3 linked regions of the Robiginitalea biformata HTCC2501 genome follow. The protein of the gene in region 1 binds, or shares a complex with, the protein of each later gene. Links are inferred from orthologs where the notes say so. Each region holds a gene or a part of one and is shown in the gene's direction. Other genes may lie near its edges.

Region 1 (4,744 bases):
AGCCCCTTGAAGTTGAATATGAAATTCGGGTCACGGCTGTTGAGCGACCCATCGAACAGCTGGTCCTTGAGGATCCCGGAAACGGAGATATCGGAATACCCGTAGTTGTTGAAGTTTATCGAATACACCTCCCCGATCACCTCGGTGTTCAGCCCCCGGCTCGTGAAGCCCTCGCCTTCCACGTTGACGTCCAGGGAAGCGGTCCCCAGGGACGCATTGCCGGTAAAAGCGCCCAGGTCAAAATCGATCAGGGAAACAAAGCCCTGGTAGGAAGCGCGGTCGATATCGTTCACGTCCGTCAGCTGCAGGTCCGCATAGCTGCTCCCAATCCCGCTGGTAATGTTCACCTGCGCATTGATACTGGACTCGGTCACCACGGCATCCCCACGGATGGTAAACTGCCCGAGTCGCTGGATGGTGCTCGGCAGGGAATTGCCCAGCAGATTGGGCATCAGGCCCCGCAGCTGGTAATAGGTGGTGGTGACATCCCGGATGGAGGCGTCCATGCGGAAGGGGGCATCCCGGCTAAAGAGGTTCTGAAACTCAAAATCCCCACGGATCCCCGTGTTATCGGTAACCAGTAAAAGGTTGCTGAGCTGCAAATCGTTCAGCGTCCCGCTGATTTCCGTGGTAAACTCCGCTGTCTTCCCGGTCCCGAACGCATCGTAGAGCTGGTTGATCTCGTCGAGCCCCACCACGGATTGATCAAAGTTTGCCGTGACCAGCACCTCGTTGGTGAAATCTGCCAGGTCCTCCCGTTTATAATCGAATACCAGCCCGCCCCGCAGCGCGGAAAGGGGTGTCCGGATTCGCAGGGAATCGAAGCGCATCTGCTCCCGCGTATAGGTGAAGTCAGTGGACAGGTTCTCGAGGGCGAGGTTCCGGCCGCTTTGCAGGGAAAGGGAACGGACGGCGGTGCGGACCTCCGGGCCCTCGATGGTAAAGTCACCCGCCTCGATTTCCAATTTGTTGAAATCCAGGATTACCGGGTTCTCCAGGTTGTCGTCAGATAGAAGGAAGCGGCTCCGGTCTATCTCCACCCCGGATGCGTAAAAGTAGAACGGCGGGGTACCCGGCGCCCGGGGCTGGCCGTCGTCGAGTTTGTCGATAAAGATCCCCAGGTTGGTATCCGGGGCATCCCGGTAGGTTTTCATATTCAGGAACAGGCTGTCGATCTCGATGTCCCCGAACTCCAGCGTGCCCCCCACCACGTCCCTGAGGCTCAGGATGGACGTGCTGAGCCGGTCGATGTAGACCAGCGTATCCTGCCGGTAATCTTCCACGTAAATCCCGTCGAGGGCGGTATCCCAGGTGATGAGTGAAATCCGCACCCGGTCGATATTGATGTTGGTCCCGAAATCCGAATTGATCCGGTTGGTAACCATCCGGGCCAGCCGCGTCTGCACGCCCGGGATCGACAGGATAACCGTCCCCAGGACGCAAATTACCAGCAGGGCCAGCAAAAGGCGGACGATTATTTTACGGAGTTTTCTGATAGGGCGTATTCATTTACCTTTGCACAACCAATTTTTGTTCCAAAACCGCATGCGCGAGAAAGACATTTACATCCTGGCGATCGAGTCGTCCTGCGACGACACATCTGTAGCTGTTTTGCACGGCCGCAAAACGCTGAGCAACCTGGTGGCTACCCAGCAGATTCACCGGGAATATGGCGGTGTGGTACCCGAATTGGCCTCAAGGGCCCATCAGCAGCATATCGTCCCCCTGGTACACCAGGCACTGGCCAAGGCAAATATCGACAAAAAACTCCTATCGGCCATAGCTTTTACTAGGGGTCCGGGACTTTTGGGTTCCCTCCTGGTCGGCACCTCCTTTGCCAAGTCCCTCGCCCTTGGCCTGGGCATCCCCCTTATCGAGGTCAACCACATGGAAGCCCATATCCTGGCGCATTTTATCGAGACCCCTGGCAAGTCCCCGCCCCCATTCCCCTTTCTGGCAATGACCATCAGCGGGGGCCATACCCAGATTGTGAAGGTGAATGGTTATTTCGACATGGAGGTCCTGGGCGAAACCCTGGACGACGCAGTTGGCGAAGCCTTCGACAAGACGGCCAAACTCCTCGGGTTGCCCTACCCGGGCGGGCCGCTGATAGACAAGTACGCCGGCCAGGGAAACCCGGAGGCATTCGACTTCCCGATCCCCAAAGTGGACGGGCTCAATTTCAGCTTCAGCGGGCTGAAGACGAGCGTCCTGTACTTCATCCAGCGCAACACAAAAAACGACCCGGATTTCGTTGCCAGGGAACGGGACAATATCTGTGCCTCTTTACAGCAAACGATAGTTACCATCCTGATGCAAAAGCTGAAAAAGGCGGCCCGGGAAACCGGGATCCGGCATATCGCCATCGGCGGCGGGGTGGCGGCCAACTCGGGTATCCGCCAGGCCCTGTCCGAAGCCGAGCATAAACTGGGCTGGACCACGTATATCCCGCCGTTCCAATACTGTACGGACAACGCCGGCATGATAGGAATTGTAGGATATTTAAAGTATCTTGACAACAGGTTTACGGACCTGGGGGTATCGGCTCAGGCCAGGTACCGCATCGGCGGTCAGCCCCACTAAAGAACCCACGCAATGCCCTATAGCAAGGAATTGGAAGATCGGCTGAACCGGATGCTCGAATCCCGTCATCCCGAGGCCTCGAAGCACCTGACCGTGAAATACATGTTTGGCGGGCTCGCCTATCTCTACAAGGGTAAGATGAGCGTGGGGGTCGTAGGCCATTCGCTCATGGCCCGGGTACCTGCAAACGCCATGGAGCAAGCGCTCCTCCGCAGGGGTGCGCGGCCCATGGATTTTACCGGCCGGGTTATGAAGGAATTCGTATTTGTGGACCCGGAAGGGTTTCGCGACGATTCAGAGATGGAACAATGGATTGAATGGGGGCTGGAGCACGCCCGCCAGAAAAGCGCTCCCCCAAAACGCATAGCCGGAAAATGAATTATTTCTATCATCCGCTCCTGGATACCAGCGTCAACCAATTTTCGTTTACCCCGGAGGAAAGCCGCCATATCGTCAAAGTTTTGCGCAAAAAAGCCGGCGACCAACTCCATATCACCAACGGGAAGGGGTATCTGTTCGTAGCCGAAATCCTCGAAGCCAATCCGGAACGGTGTATGGGCAAGCTGCTCGAAACGCGCAAATTCCACCCGAAAATGTACAGCCTGCATGTGGCTGTAGCCCCGACCAAGAAAACGGATCGGTTTGAATGGTTCCTGGAGAAGGCCACTGAAATCGGGATCGACAGGATAACCCCTGTGATCTGCCAGCGGTCGGAACGCAGGAAACTCCCGATGGAACGGATGCAGCGGGTGGTCCAGGAGGCGATGAAGCAAAGCCTGAGGACCTATCTGCCCGAATTGGAAGAACCGGTTGCGCTCCGGGAGTTCCTGGAACGGGAGCAGCCTGTCCTGAAGTTTATCGCCCACTGTGAGGAGGACGAAAAGATGGATCTCAAAAGGCGGGTGGCGGCAGACAAGGACGTCATCATCCTCATTGGCCCTGAAGGCGACTTCACGCACGATGAAATCCAGATGGCTTGCGAGAAAGGCTTTATTCCGGTTTCCCTGGGCGAATACAGGCTGCGGACGGAAACCGCCGCCCTGGTGGCCTGTACCACAGTCAACCTGATAAACAACGGATAACCCATGAGGATTCTGGCAGCCCTAATGGCTTTAGCGTGTACCGGTTTCGGCCAGGCCCAGGAGGTGGCCGTACTCAAATACCGGGGCGGGGGTGACTGGTACGCCAACCCTACGGCACTCCCCAACCTGATCCGTTTTTGCAATGCGGAAATCGGCACCCACCTGGAAACGGCGGCCGGAACAGTGGCCGCTGACAGCCCGGATATTTTCCGCTTTCCTTTCCTGCATATGACCGGGCACGGCAATGTCCTCTTCTCGGAGCAGGAGGCTGCGAATATCCGGACCTACCTGCTCGGTGGCGGGTTCCTGCACATCGACGACAACTACGGCATGGCCGAGTATCTCCTAGAGGAATTGCCAAAAATCTTCCCCGACAAACAACTGCAGGAAATCGGTGCCGACCACCCGATTTTCAAAGAACCGTATGATTTTCCGGAGGGCCTGCCCAAAATCCACGAGCACGATGGCAAGCGCCCGCAGGCGTTCGGATATTTCCACCAGGGGCGGCTGGTATTGCTCTTTACCGTGGAGGCAGACCTCGGGGACGGATGGGAAGAACCGGAGGTGCACAACGACCCGGAAGAAGTTCGGCAAAAGGCCTTGCAAATGGGGGCCAATATTGTCAATTACGCTTTTAAAAACTAACTGAAAATGCGCGCAAAAACCATTGCCAACGGGGTTCTCAGGGCAGTTTTCATCCTTGCAGCGATTGTTTTGGTGGCCTATTTCCTCTACCTGATACGCTCGGTGATTGCCTATGTACTCATTGCAGCTGTAGTTGCCCTGATGGGCCGGCCGGCGGTGTTATTTTTCCGGCAGCGTCTGAAATTTCCCAATACGCTGGCAGTAGTCGTGGTGGTCCTGCTGATGATCGGTTTGCTCGCGGGGATCATTGCGTTGTTCATTCCCGTCATCACCGAACAGGGCAGAAACCTCTCCCTCCTCGACATGGAAGAACTGCAAAAGGACCTGAATTCTCTCTATTTGGAAATCACGGAGTACTTCGGGGCTTCCCCGGCCTCAATCGATGCGCTCATCGAGAAAACCGACCTGGAAAAAAACGTTCTGGAAGGGCTGGA
Region 2 (4,709 bases), 430 kb from region 1 along the record:
GGAAGCGCAGCTCCTGGGGTTCCGCCTGATCATCACTACGGACCACGGCACCATCAACGTGAAGCAACCCTCCAAGGTGATCGGCGACAAGGAAACCAGCCTGAACCTCCGCTATAAGACCGGCCGGAGCCTCACTTATGAAGAAAAGGATGTGCTTGCCTGCAAAAAGCCATCCGAACTGCATTTGCCGGCCATTAACGTGAGCAGCTCGTACATCTTTGCCAAAAACGACTTGTTTTTTGCCTACCCGAACAACTACAACCACTATGTAAGCTATTACCGGAACACCTACCAGCACGGGGGCGTCTCCCTGGAAGAGATGGTGGTGCCTTTTGTGGTGATGCGGCCAAAGTAACATCGATAGCCACTTTATGCATCTCCCCGTTTACGCAATGTGGCAGACTCAGCAGGAATCCGACTGAACAGGAACCCCATGCCTATGCGTTTTATGACGTTGAAAAATTATACCCATAGAAACCAATTAATCCTGCGGATGGAATTTTTTGGGTTTGAGATAACTGCCCTCCAATATTTCCATAACATGATCATGGGCTCCGATGCAGATTGAAAAATTCACCTCCAAAACGAAATCATCCTTGTAGAAATACGTTTTCCGGCTTCTGTCATAGCCTATCTTTGCTTCGTAATCCTTGAGTTGTTCAATCAGATAGTAAACAGTACGCTCGCTGATCCCCAACCGGAAGGCCACTTCCGACGGCGACCCCGTACATTCCATTTTAATAAGGTTGTGCAATCTTTGGAGCCTTTCGATGTGTTTGATGTTTTTCATAGAAGAAAATTGTTGGGGTTATCGATATTTCTATGAGGGACCAGTTCTTTTTAAATATAGACTATTTTCTTTATTTAGTGAAATATTCTTTATTTATAAAGTCTTTTTTCTATTCAATAGAATATTTTCTTATTTCGGAAAGTTAGCCTATATTAGTGCAAAACAATCGCAGCATCATGACAAAAACCATCGACCGACTCATTCAATTTATCAACCACATCGGGCTGAGTGCTCGCCAGTTTGATATCTCAATCGGAGCGAGCAATGGGTATACGCTACGCATGAAGAAAAATCACGCATCTGTAGGGAGTGATGTCCTGGAAACCGTTCTGCAAACCTACCCGGATCTCAACGTGGTTTGGTTGCTTACTGGCGAGGGCGTGATGCTGAAATCACAAATGGAGGACGAAGTTCTGGATTTTGAAAAGTTGCCGGCCGAGAAGAAGGCGATTATTGAGAAGATTATAGAAGATAAAATCCGCGAAAGGCAACACCAGGAATTGCGCAACCTGGTAAAGGAAGTTGCTAAAGAAATAAAAAGCGACTAACCAGTCACCTTTCAAGTAAGTTCATTCTCCTTGGCTAATTGATTTAGAATCTCTTCAAACCTACTGTTTAGATAGTCCATATTGTCTAATATCTTAACCCTCAATTTTACAATTTGTGCTATCAAAACAAATAAGAAAATTAAGGCTAGAAACGTTGGGAAAATATTAGTGTTTCCAAAAGATTCAAAATCCTTCACATCGAGAAATCCTTCATAAAATTGATAACTATAAAGAGAAAGTGCGGGAAGAAATGAAAATCTCACCCAGGATTTACATTTAAAAAAACAGATCAATAGCCCAATAATTACCGTTACCTTCCTTGCAAAATACCAAACCATAGTTTCAATATTTAAGAAGCCAAAAGATTCATATGTCCTGCCAAATATTCTAATTGACTTCATTTCAGTAGGAATAATTACATGCAAAAAAGGAAGCAAGGTAATCACTAAGAGCAACAACAATAGTGGCAGCATTGCATGTTCTCTCTTCTTACATGCTTCTTTTATTGCCTCTTTCTTATCTAGGTTCGATTCTCTTTCCGCAATTTTAGTTAAATGATATAATTCACATAGTTCTTGTTTTGGGTTATCACTAAAAGAGCTTTGTGCTTTAATATTTTCAACTTTATTATTCCAATTAGAAAACTTAACGATCTGTCTTTTTGAAATTAGGCTTGAAAACAATATTTGTGGATTATTGTTCTTTTTAGAAAAAAAATCTATTTGACCCAAAATCAGTATAAGATCAACACCAATATAAATAAGAATAACCCCAGGTAAACTAAATACAAGAGAAAGTATATATTGTTCACTTAGAATAGAAACGGTACTTAGTAAAAAATATACCAATAAGGGGATTAAATAATACTTTATACGCTTATCAATTGTAATATAACCAAACAAGAAAAGTAATAAATAGGATAATTCTACTAATATCATCCATACAAATACTTGATTTGACTCATACCCGTGGAAGTATTCGAATCCTAATAATGAAATCTGGCTATCTTCCCGGCTAAATAAGAGATGAATAAACGAAAGTAACGGAGTTATGATTATTGCAATAGAAAAGAGCAATTGACGAAAATATAAATTCTTCCAGGTCATTACTTCGTAGTAAATATTCTAAATATAGAAAAAATATTTAAAAGAAGGTAAAGTTTGAAAAGTTTAGATTATTCTTTGAGTCAAATTGGAGAGGCAGCAAGATTTATTTTAGACAATGCTCATTCTAAAATAGTTTGTTTTAAAGGCGATTTGGGGGCTGGTAAAACTACTTTAATAAAAGAAATATGTACAATATTAGAGATTGAAGGACAAGTACAGAGTCCTACTTTCGGAATTGCCAATGAATATACTTTGATGGATAGTGGCGAATCAATATTTCATTTGGATTGTTATCGAATAAACTGTTCTGAGGAAGCTTTAGATTTTGGAATTGAAGAATACCTAAATAATGGTAAATATGTATTCATCGAATGGCCAGACATTGTTGATTCCTTATTACCTGAAATGCGAACGGAAATAGTAATACTGCTTCTCAATCATGAGTCTAGACGGCTGACCCTTAAAAACTTCAACACGTAGGAAACGCTTATCGTCCATTCTGCAGGATTATTGCAGTTGATTCGATGAAATGCACTTTTTTCGGTAAAATGCTTGATTCTATCGATAAAATGCATTATTTTTGAATTTAATTGACTAAGGCGAATGTAGATTTTCCTACATTTGTTAATGAAAATGAAAACCATACCTAATCCTCCGAACTATGAACACTAGAAAAATCTTTTATACTCTTATAGCTTTTTCTGTATTGTTTTTAGCTGCCTGCTCAAATGATACAGGAGATGGTCTCTATGAAGGTGTTAATCGAACGGATATTACCCCAGATCGGTCTGTAAATAGAACAGATGTTACTCCAGATAGAGCTGTTAATAGAACTGATATTACTCCAAATAGGTCTTCGGTAAATCGCACTGATATCACTCCAGACAAGAGAAACTGATATTACAGTATATTATTTAGATGCACTTTTCGACGAAATGAGTTAATTCGTCTTTAAACTGCATGATTTAGATTAAAAGGGCGTCCAATAAGACGTCCTTTTCTGCGTTATCTCTCTACCAAATCTCTTAAAAATGAACGCAGAAGAAGTAATTGTAAAAAAGAAAACTCGAAAAAGACTTTGGATTGAGTCTATAGCAGTGTTTTTTATAATAGCATCGCCCTTTGTGTTTAAGGCACATGACTACTTCAGCAAAGAACCTGGAGCCACCGTTGAATTCCTAGGATTTGTTATTGATAGCAATGGATTTAATAATATAAATGCTTTTGCTTGGTTTTTCGTTAGTAAGTTTATACCTCTTTATTTATTAATTATCTGGTTTTTCACTTGTAAACACTGGTGGTATCATATTCTGCTCATACCTATTTGTATGTATGCATTTCAATTATTTGAAGTTCTTGTATCTCCCGATTTGAATATCGACACAAAAAATGTATTGTGGTTGCTCCCCATTTGTATGGTAGTGATACCTTTTGTTTATTTTATTCGAGTAAAAATATATGATAAATATGTCCATGGAATTGATCTTGAAGCGATGGATGCCGAACTTCAGTATTACAAGAACCGAGAAAAGGAACAATTAGAGAAAGCTGGAATTCAAATGGGTGATTATTCCACATCAATTGATAAAGAGTTATCAGATGTCACTCCAAAAAGAACACTCAATAATCTTTTGAGAGGAATCCAACATTCTTTCCGAAGTTTATTCTAAGAATAAACTCACCACCAAAAAAAGAGGACTCGCGTCCTCTTTTTTATTTCGGGCCAAATCGTGCATTTATTGTATTTTTGAGGAACCACCTACGCGCCAGCTTAGCATTTAAAGGCCTATGGACCAACCTACTTCACCGTTCAGCAAGCAGCAATTACTCCCGCAGGAAGAAAAATTGGAAGTCCTCCAACAAAAGGGGGAGCTCTACATCGGCATTCCCAAAGAGAGCCAGTACCAGGAGAAACGGATTTGCCTGACCCCGGATGCGGTGGGGGCCATCGTGGCCCATGGCCACAAGGTGCTCATTGAAGCGGGTGCAGGAGAAGGTGCAAGTTTTTCGGACCTGGATTATACGAATGCAGGCGCCCGGATCACCCGGGACACGAAAAAGGTTTTCGGTTGCCCGATTATCCTGAAGGTGGAACCCCCTACCCTTTCCGAGGTGGAATTCATCAATCCGCAAAGTACGATCATTTCCGCCCTGCAGATCAAAACACGGAACAAGCAATATTTTGAAACCCTGGCCAAAAAACGGATTACCGCCGTTGCCTTTGAGTACATCCGGGACGATGACGGGAAGTACCCAGCTGTGCGC
Region 3 (4,881 bases), 2.1 Mb from region 1 along the record:
GGGCGCATTCTACGCCATAGCCAGGGTGCTGAAGACCAACAGCAAGCCGGCAGAGTTGTACGAAACTGAGAAGCCCAGCAAGCAGACCATCGTGAACCGGGTGGTGGCTACCGGCAAGGTGATCCCGAAGGAAGAAGTGGACATCAAACCGCAGATTTCCGGGATTATCGACAAGATCTACCTCGAAGAAGGCGCCAAAGTAAATGCCGGCGACCTGATTGCGGTGATCAAGGTGGTGCCCAACGAGCAGTCGCTCAACCAGGCCCAGGGCCGGGTTCGCAATGCCGAGATCGCCCTGGGGAACGCTGAAATAGAGTACAACCGGAACAAAACGCTGTTTGACCGGGGGGTTATTTCCAACCAGCAGTTCAACGACATCCAGACTACCTACGAACAGGCCAAGCAGGAAGTCGAAAACGCCCGGGCAGACTACCAGATCATCCGCCGCGGTTCGGCCGGGGGCTCTTCCAGCGCCAACACAAATATCCGCGCCACGGTAACCGGGACCATTTTGGAAATCCCCGTTGAAGAGGGCGACCAGGTAATCCAGTCCAACAACTTCAACGACGGTACCACCATCGCCACGATTGCAGATCTGGGCCAGATGATTTTTGAAGGACAGGTAGACGAAGCGGAGGTCGGTAAACTGGAGATCGGGATGCCCCTGAAGATTACCCTCGGGGCCATCCAGGACCAGGAATTCGAAGCCGACCTGCAATTTATTGCCCCCAAAGGGGTGGAGGAGGAAGGAGCCGTTCAGTTCCGCATCGAGGGGAGTGTCTCCCTGGATTCCGCCCACTTTATCCGTGCGGGCTATAGCGCCAACGCCTCCCTGGTTCTCTCCCAGAAGGACAGCGTCCTGGCCGTTAAGGAAGCCTGGCTGCAATTCGACAACGAAACGGAGAAACCCTACGTGGAAGTCAAAACCGGCGAGAACGAGTACGAGCGCCGGGACATTGAAACGGGTATTTCCGACGGGATATTCGTGGAAGTGCTTTCCGGGGTTACCGAGGAAGACGAAATAAAAATCTGGAACAAGACGGAGCCCATGAGTTCCGACGAGAGCTAATTCATCAAAATTCAAAAAATGAACACCTTTAAATCAATAAGACCTTCACGCGTCCTGCGGGTACTCTTTGTGCTGTTTGCCTTTTCGGCGGGGGTAATCCAGGCGCAGAAACGGGAATGGACGCTCGAGGAGTGCGTTACCTATGCCGTCGAAAACAACCTGGACGTCCAGCAGTTCCAACTGGCTTTTGAGCGGACGATGCTCGATAAATCGGACGCAATCGGGAACCTGCTCCCTGCTGTGAACGCGCAGACCCAGGTGGGCCGGAACGTAGGTTTTACGATCGATCCGTCTACCAACGCCCCTACCACTGCGGGGATCACCACTGCGAGTGCCAACCTCACTGCGAGCATGACGCTTTTTGACGGGCTCAGGAATATCAACCAGTTGCAACGGGCAAAAATGAATGCCCTTGCCAGCCAGTACCAGTTACAGGACCTGGTGGACGACATCCGCCTGAACGTAGCCAACGCCTACCTGAACGTGCTCTCCAACAAGGAATCCCTCAAGGCCTTCCAGGCGCAATATGCCGTGACGGAGCAGGACCTGAACCGGATCCGCGAGCAGGTAGATGCCGGGGTTCTCCCGCGGGGCGACCTGCTGGAGATCCAGGCAACGGCCGCCAACCTGGAACAGCAGATCGTCAATGCGGAGAACAATGTGCTTCTTTCCCGCATCGTGCTGGCCCAGCTTCTGCAGATCACGGATTACGAAAATTTCGACATTGCGGACCAGGAATTCGAGGTGCCCCCGTCCGAGATCCTGGGCAATTCGCCCAAGGTGATTTTTGACAAGGCGCTGACTTTCCGGAACGACATCGCCTTTTCGCGGTCCAACGTGGAATTGGCCGAACAGGACCTGAAGATTGCACGGGGGGCATATTTGCCTTCCCTCAATGCTTTCTTTAACTACAATACCCGGTATTCCAGCAATACCACCTTACCGGATCCGGCCAACCCGGGGTCCTTTTTCTCACCGACTTTCATCGACCAGCTATGGATCCTGGATGGGATTTCCTACGGGGCCCGGCTGGATGTACCCATCTTTAACGGGTGGAGTACCCGGAACAACGTGAAGCGCGCCAAGATCGACGTGATGCGGGCCGAACTCCAATTGGAGCAGGACAAACTCGCCCTGGAGAACGACATCAATACCGCTTACCTCGACGTGCAGAGTTTTGCCAAAGCCTACGAGGCTGCCCAAAAAACCCTGGAAGCCCGCCAACTCGCCCTGGAATACGCCCGGGAGCGCTATGAGGTGGGGTTGATGAATGCCTTTGACTACGGGCAGGCCCAGGCCCGGGTAGACGATGCACAGGCTTCGGTGATCCAGAACAAATACAACTATATCTTCCGGCTCAAGGTCCTGGAATTCTATTTCGGGCTGCCGATCACACTGGATTAAACCCACCCGGTTTACTAGGAGACAAAAGAAGGGCCCCGGTTTTCGAAATGAAAGCCGGGGCCCTATCTTTGCAACCTATGGCCTGGATACTGAACCTCGAGACCGCTTCCACAAATTGCTCCGTGGCCCTGTATGAAGGGTCGCAACTCCGCGCTCTGCGGGAAGATCCCAGCCCGGGATATTCCCACGGGGAATTGTTGCATGTATTTATACAGGAGGTGTTGTCCGAGGCCGGGGTTGGGGCCGATGCACTCGATGCCATTGCGGTAAGCAAGGGCCCCGGGTCGTATACGGGCCTCCGTATCGGGGTCGCCTCGGCCAAGGGATTGTGTTTTTCTTTGGAGGTCCCGCTCATCGCGCTGCCCACCCTGAAGGTCCTGGCAGCTGCAGCGGGGATTAAAGAGGGGTTGAGCATCCCAATGCTGGATGCCCGCAGGATGGAGGTCTATTCAGCCGTCCTGAATACTGAACTGGAATATGTCCGGGAAACCGAGGCGGAAATCCTCACACCCGATTCCTTTGCAGCTTATAAAGACCAGGGACCCCTGACCCTTGTGGGCAGCGGGGCGGAAAAAGCCCGGGAGCTACTTTCGGACCCGGTTTTTCGGTTCCAGCCGGAGATACAGCCTTCGGCCCGGTTTATGGGGCCCATGGCATACGCAGCCTTTGAGGCCGGATCTTTCGAGGACCTGGCCTATTTTGAACCCTATTACCTGAAAGACTTTATCGCGACGCGAAAGTAGATTCCGGAGAAGACGCAAGCAGCGTGTTGTAGTAGACAACCAGGTGCAGGGCATCTTCGGGTTTACGAACGTTCAGGTTGTTTTCCGAGACAAAATCCCTGAGTTTGTCCTTGTGGTCACCCAGGGCGGCCAGCAGGCTGTTTTTACGCAGGGAAACCGGCTCCATGGGCGCATCGCCCGCCCGTATAAAATATTCCGAGGCATCGAAATAGGCAGGCATCCGGGTATCCTCGTAACCGTGTTCGGCAACTTCCGGCTTCCGGTAATGCTTGATAGGACGCCGGTAGAGGACCACTTGTTGCCCGGGATTCATCGGGATGAAATACCCCCGGTCGATATCTCCCCCTTCCCGGTATGGGTGGACCTCAAAGGTGAGCCCGTCGAGTTCCACGGTGATGTTTTCCCGCTTAAGCAGGCTTTGTTCCTCCCCGTTCTGCCCCAGATACACCATTTGGCCCGTAAACGCATTGAAGCGCATCAAACGCTCCTCTTTCAGCGTATTGTCCGGGTTCTCAATGGTGATGGTCCCTTTTTTGTAAATCTCATCCAGGAACTGGGAACCGTTCGGAGGGAAATCGTAAAGGACCACCTCGAACTGGCCGTGGTACTGGGTGAGTTTGTTGCCGTTGAACTGGGCCGTGGCCATCAGTGTCAGCAGGCAGGCAGCTGTTGTTATAATCGTTTTCATAGTATGCTTCTTTAACTATACAAAGTACTAAAAAATAGCGACTTATGCAAGTCCGGGCCGCCTGCTGTCCGCCTTATTCGCCCTCGGATATCATATGGATATCCCGTTGCGGGAACGGGATCTCGATACCGGCCTCGTCGAACCGGAGTTTGAGCGTTTCCATCACGTGGAAATGCGCTGCCCAGAAGTCTTCGTTTTTCGCCCAGAATCGCAGGCTGAGGTTTACGGAGCTGTCGGCGAGTTCCCCGACGAAAACCTGCGGCTCGGGGTCCTTGAGGATCCGTTCGTCTTCCCCGCAAATTTCCAGCAACAGGTCTTTGGCCTGTTTGATGTTGGAGCCGTATCCGATGCCCACGGTAATTTTATCCCTGCGCGTATCCTCAGCACTGTAATTGACGATGTTGTCGTTGGAGAGCTTCCCGTTGGGGATAATGGCCAGTTGGTTGCCGAAGGTATTCAGCTTGGTAGTGAAAATATTGATCTCCTTAACGGTGCCGTCCAACCCCTGGGCGGAAATCCAGTCCCCCACCCGGAACGGTTTAAACAGCAGGATCAAAACGCCCCCGGCAAAATTCGACAGGGACCCCTGCAGGGCCAGGCCAATGGCCAGTCCGGCCGCACCCACAATGGCTACCAGCGAAGACGACTTCACCCCGAGCTGGGTGATGACCAGCACAAAGAGCAACAGCTTCAGGGCGATTTTGATAAAGCTCTGCAGGAAGGACTCCAGGGCCTCGTCGTAGTCCTTTTTATCAAAAAAGCGACGGACGATTTTATTGATAAAGCTGATAACCCATAACCCGACGACCAGCGTAAGGATGGCCGTTACCAGGCTGGGCAAGAAATTCCAGAACCATTCGACTCCCTGTTCGATGTGTTCCTGATAATCTCCGAATTGTTCCATATTTTGATAAAAGTTGATGTTGGTAAACGATCTGATTTTTCCGGGGAATAGTACGGAATTTGAAGGCTTCAGG

What was found. The genes of interacting proteins can lie anywhere in the genome.
Region 2: the proteins of tsaD (region 1) and tsaE are in contact, whole or in part, in a crystal structure (PDB 6N9A), measured with the Thermotoga maritima proteins. The link is inferred for Robiginitalea biformata HTCC2501 from one-to-one orthologs. Residues at the interface, in WP_004082750.1 of Thermotoga maritima: Cys10, Asp11, Arg49, His50, Leu82, Gly84, Gly135, Gly136, Glu154, Thr155, Leu156, Asp157, Asp158, Ser159, Glu162, Asp165, Lys166, Arg169, Leu170, Tyr175, Lys213, Thr214, Leu217, Tyr218, Gln221, Arg222, Asn324; in WP_004082108.1 of Thermotoga maritima: Leu37, Gly38, Lys46, Lys57, Val59, Lys60, Ser61, Thr63, Phe64, Thr65, Leu66, Met67, Val69, Pro71, Tyr82, Arg83, Leu84, Asp86, Asp88, Phe89, Asp93, Ile128, Asp130, Glu131, Arg134.
Region 3: the proteins of tsaD (region 1) and tsaB are in contact, whole or in part, in a solved structure (PDB 4WQ4), measured with the Escherichia coli proteins. The link is inferred for Robiginitalea biformata HTCC2501 from one-to-one orthologs.

Annotation. Positions count from the first base shown.
Region 1 is NC_013222.1:2,170,469-2,175,212, reverse strand. The notes cover bases 745-3,564. They hold tsaD (tRNA (adenosine(37)-N6)-threonylcarbamoyltransferase complex transferase subunit TsaD), read left to right. Parts: upstream 745-1,545; coding sequence 1,546-2,583; downstream 2,584-3,564. Other genes in these bases: RB2501_RS09640 (16S rRNA (uracil(1498)-N(3))-methyltransferase), read left to right, coding at 2,958-3,564; RB2501_RS09645 (TfoX/Sxy family protein), read left to right, coding at 2,596-2,961; RB2501_RS09655 (translocation/assembly module TamB), read right to left, coding at 745-1,463. Outside these bases: more of RB2501_RS09655, read right to left, coding at 1-744; more of RB2501_RS09640, read left to right, coding at 3,565-3,665; RB2501_RS09635 (DUF4159 domain-containing protein), read left to right, coding at 3,669-4,310; RB2501_RS09630 (AI-2E family transporter), read left to right, coding at 4,317-4,744.
Region 2 is NC_013222.1:2,602,613-2,607,321, forward strand. What follows is about bases 1,427-4,211. They hold tsaE (tRNA (adenosine(37)-N6)-threonylcarbamoyltransferase complex ATPase subunit type 1 TsaE), read left to right. Parts: upstream 1,427-2,498; coding sequence 2,499-2,924; downstream 2,925-4,211. Other genes in these bases: RB2501_RS11550 (hypothetical protein), read right to left, coding at 1,427-2,276; RB2501_RS16135 (hypothetical protein), read left to right, coding at 3,106-3,342; RB2501_RS11555 (hypothetical protein), read left to right, coding at 3,476-4,114. Also shown: T9SS response regulator signal transducer PorX, read left to right, coding at 1-355; RB2501_RS11540 (DNA-binding protein), read right to left, coding at 482-790; RB2501_RS11545 (hypothetical protein), read left to right, coding at 967-1,338; more of RB2501_RS11550, read right to left, coding at 1,350-1,426; RB2501_RS11560 (alanine dehydrogenase), read left to right, coding at 4,233-4,709. UniProt on the Escherichia coli protein: Required for the formation of a threonylcarbamoyl group on adenosine at position 37 (t(6)A37) in tRNAs that read codons beginning with adenine.
Region 3 is NC_013222.1:48,883-53,763, reverse strand. What follows is about bases 1,427-4,383. They hold tsaB (tRNA (adenosine(37)-N6)-threonylcarbamoyltransferase complex dimerization subunit type 1 TsaB), read left to right. Parts: upstream 1,427-2,550; coding sequence 2,551-3,216; downstream 3,217-4,383. Other genes in these bases: RB2501_RS00200 (mechanosensitive ion channel family protein), read right to left, coding at 3,978-4,383; RB2501_RS00205 (hypothetical protein), read right to left, coding at 3,197-3,904; RB2501_RS00215 (TolC family protein), read left to right, coding at 1,427-2,473. Also shown: RB2501_RS00220 (efflux RND transporter periplasmic adaptor subunit), read left to right, coding at 1-1,069; more of RB2501_RS00215, read left to right, coding at 1,088-1,426; more of RB2501_RS00200, read right to left, coding at 4,384-4,808. UniProt on the Escherichia coli protein: Required for the formation of a threonylcarbamoyl group on adenosine at position 37 (t(6)A37) in tRNAs that read codons beginning with adenine.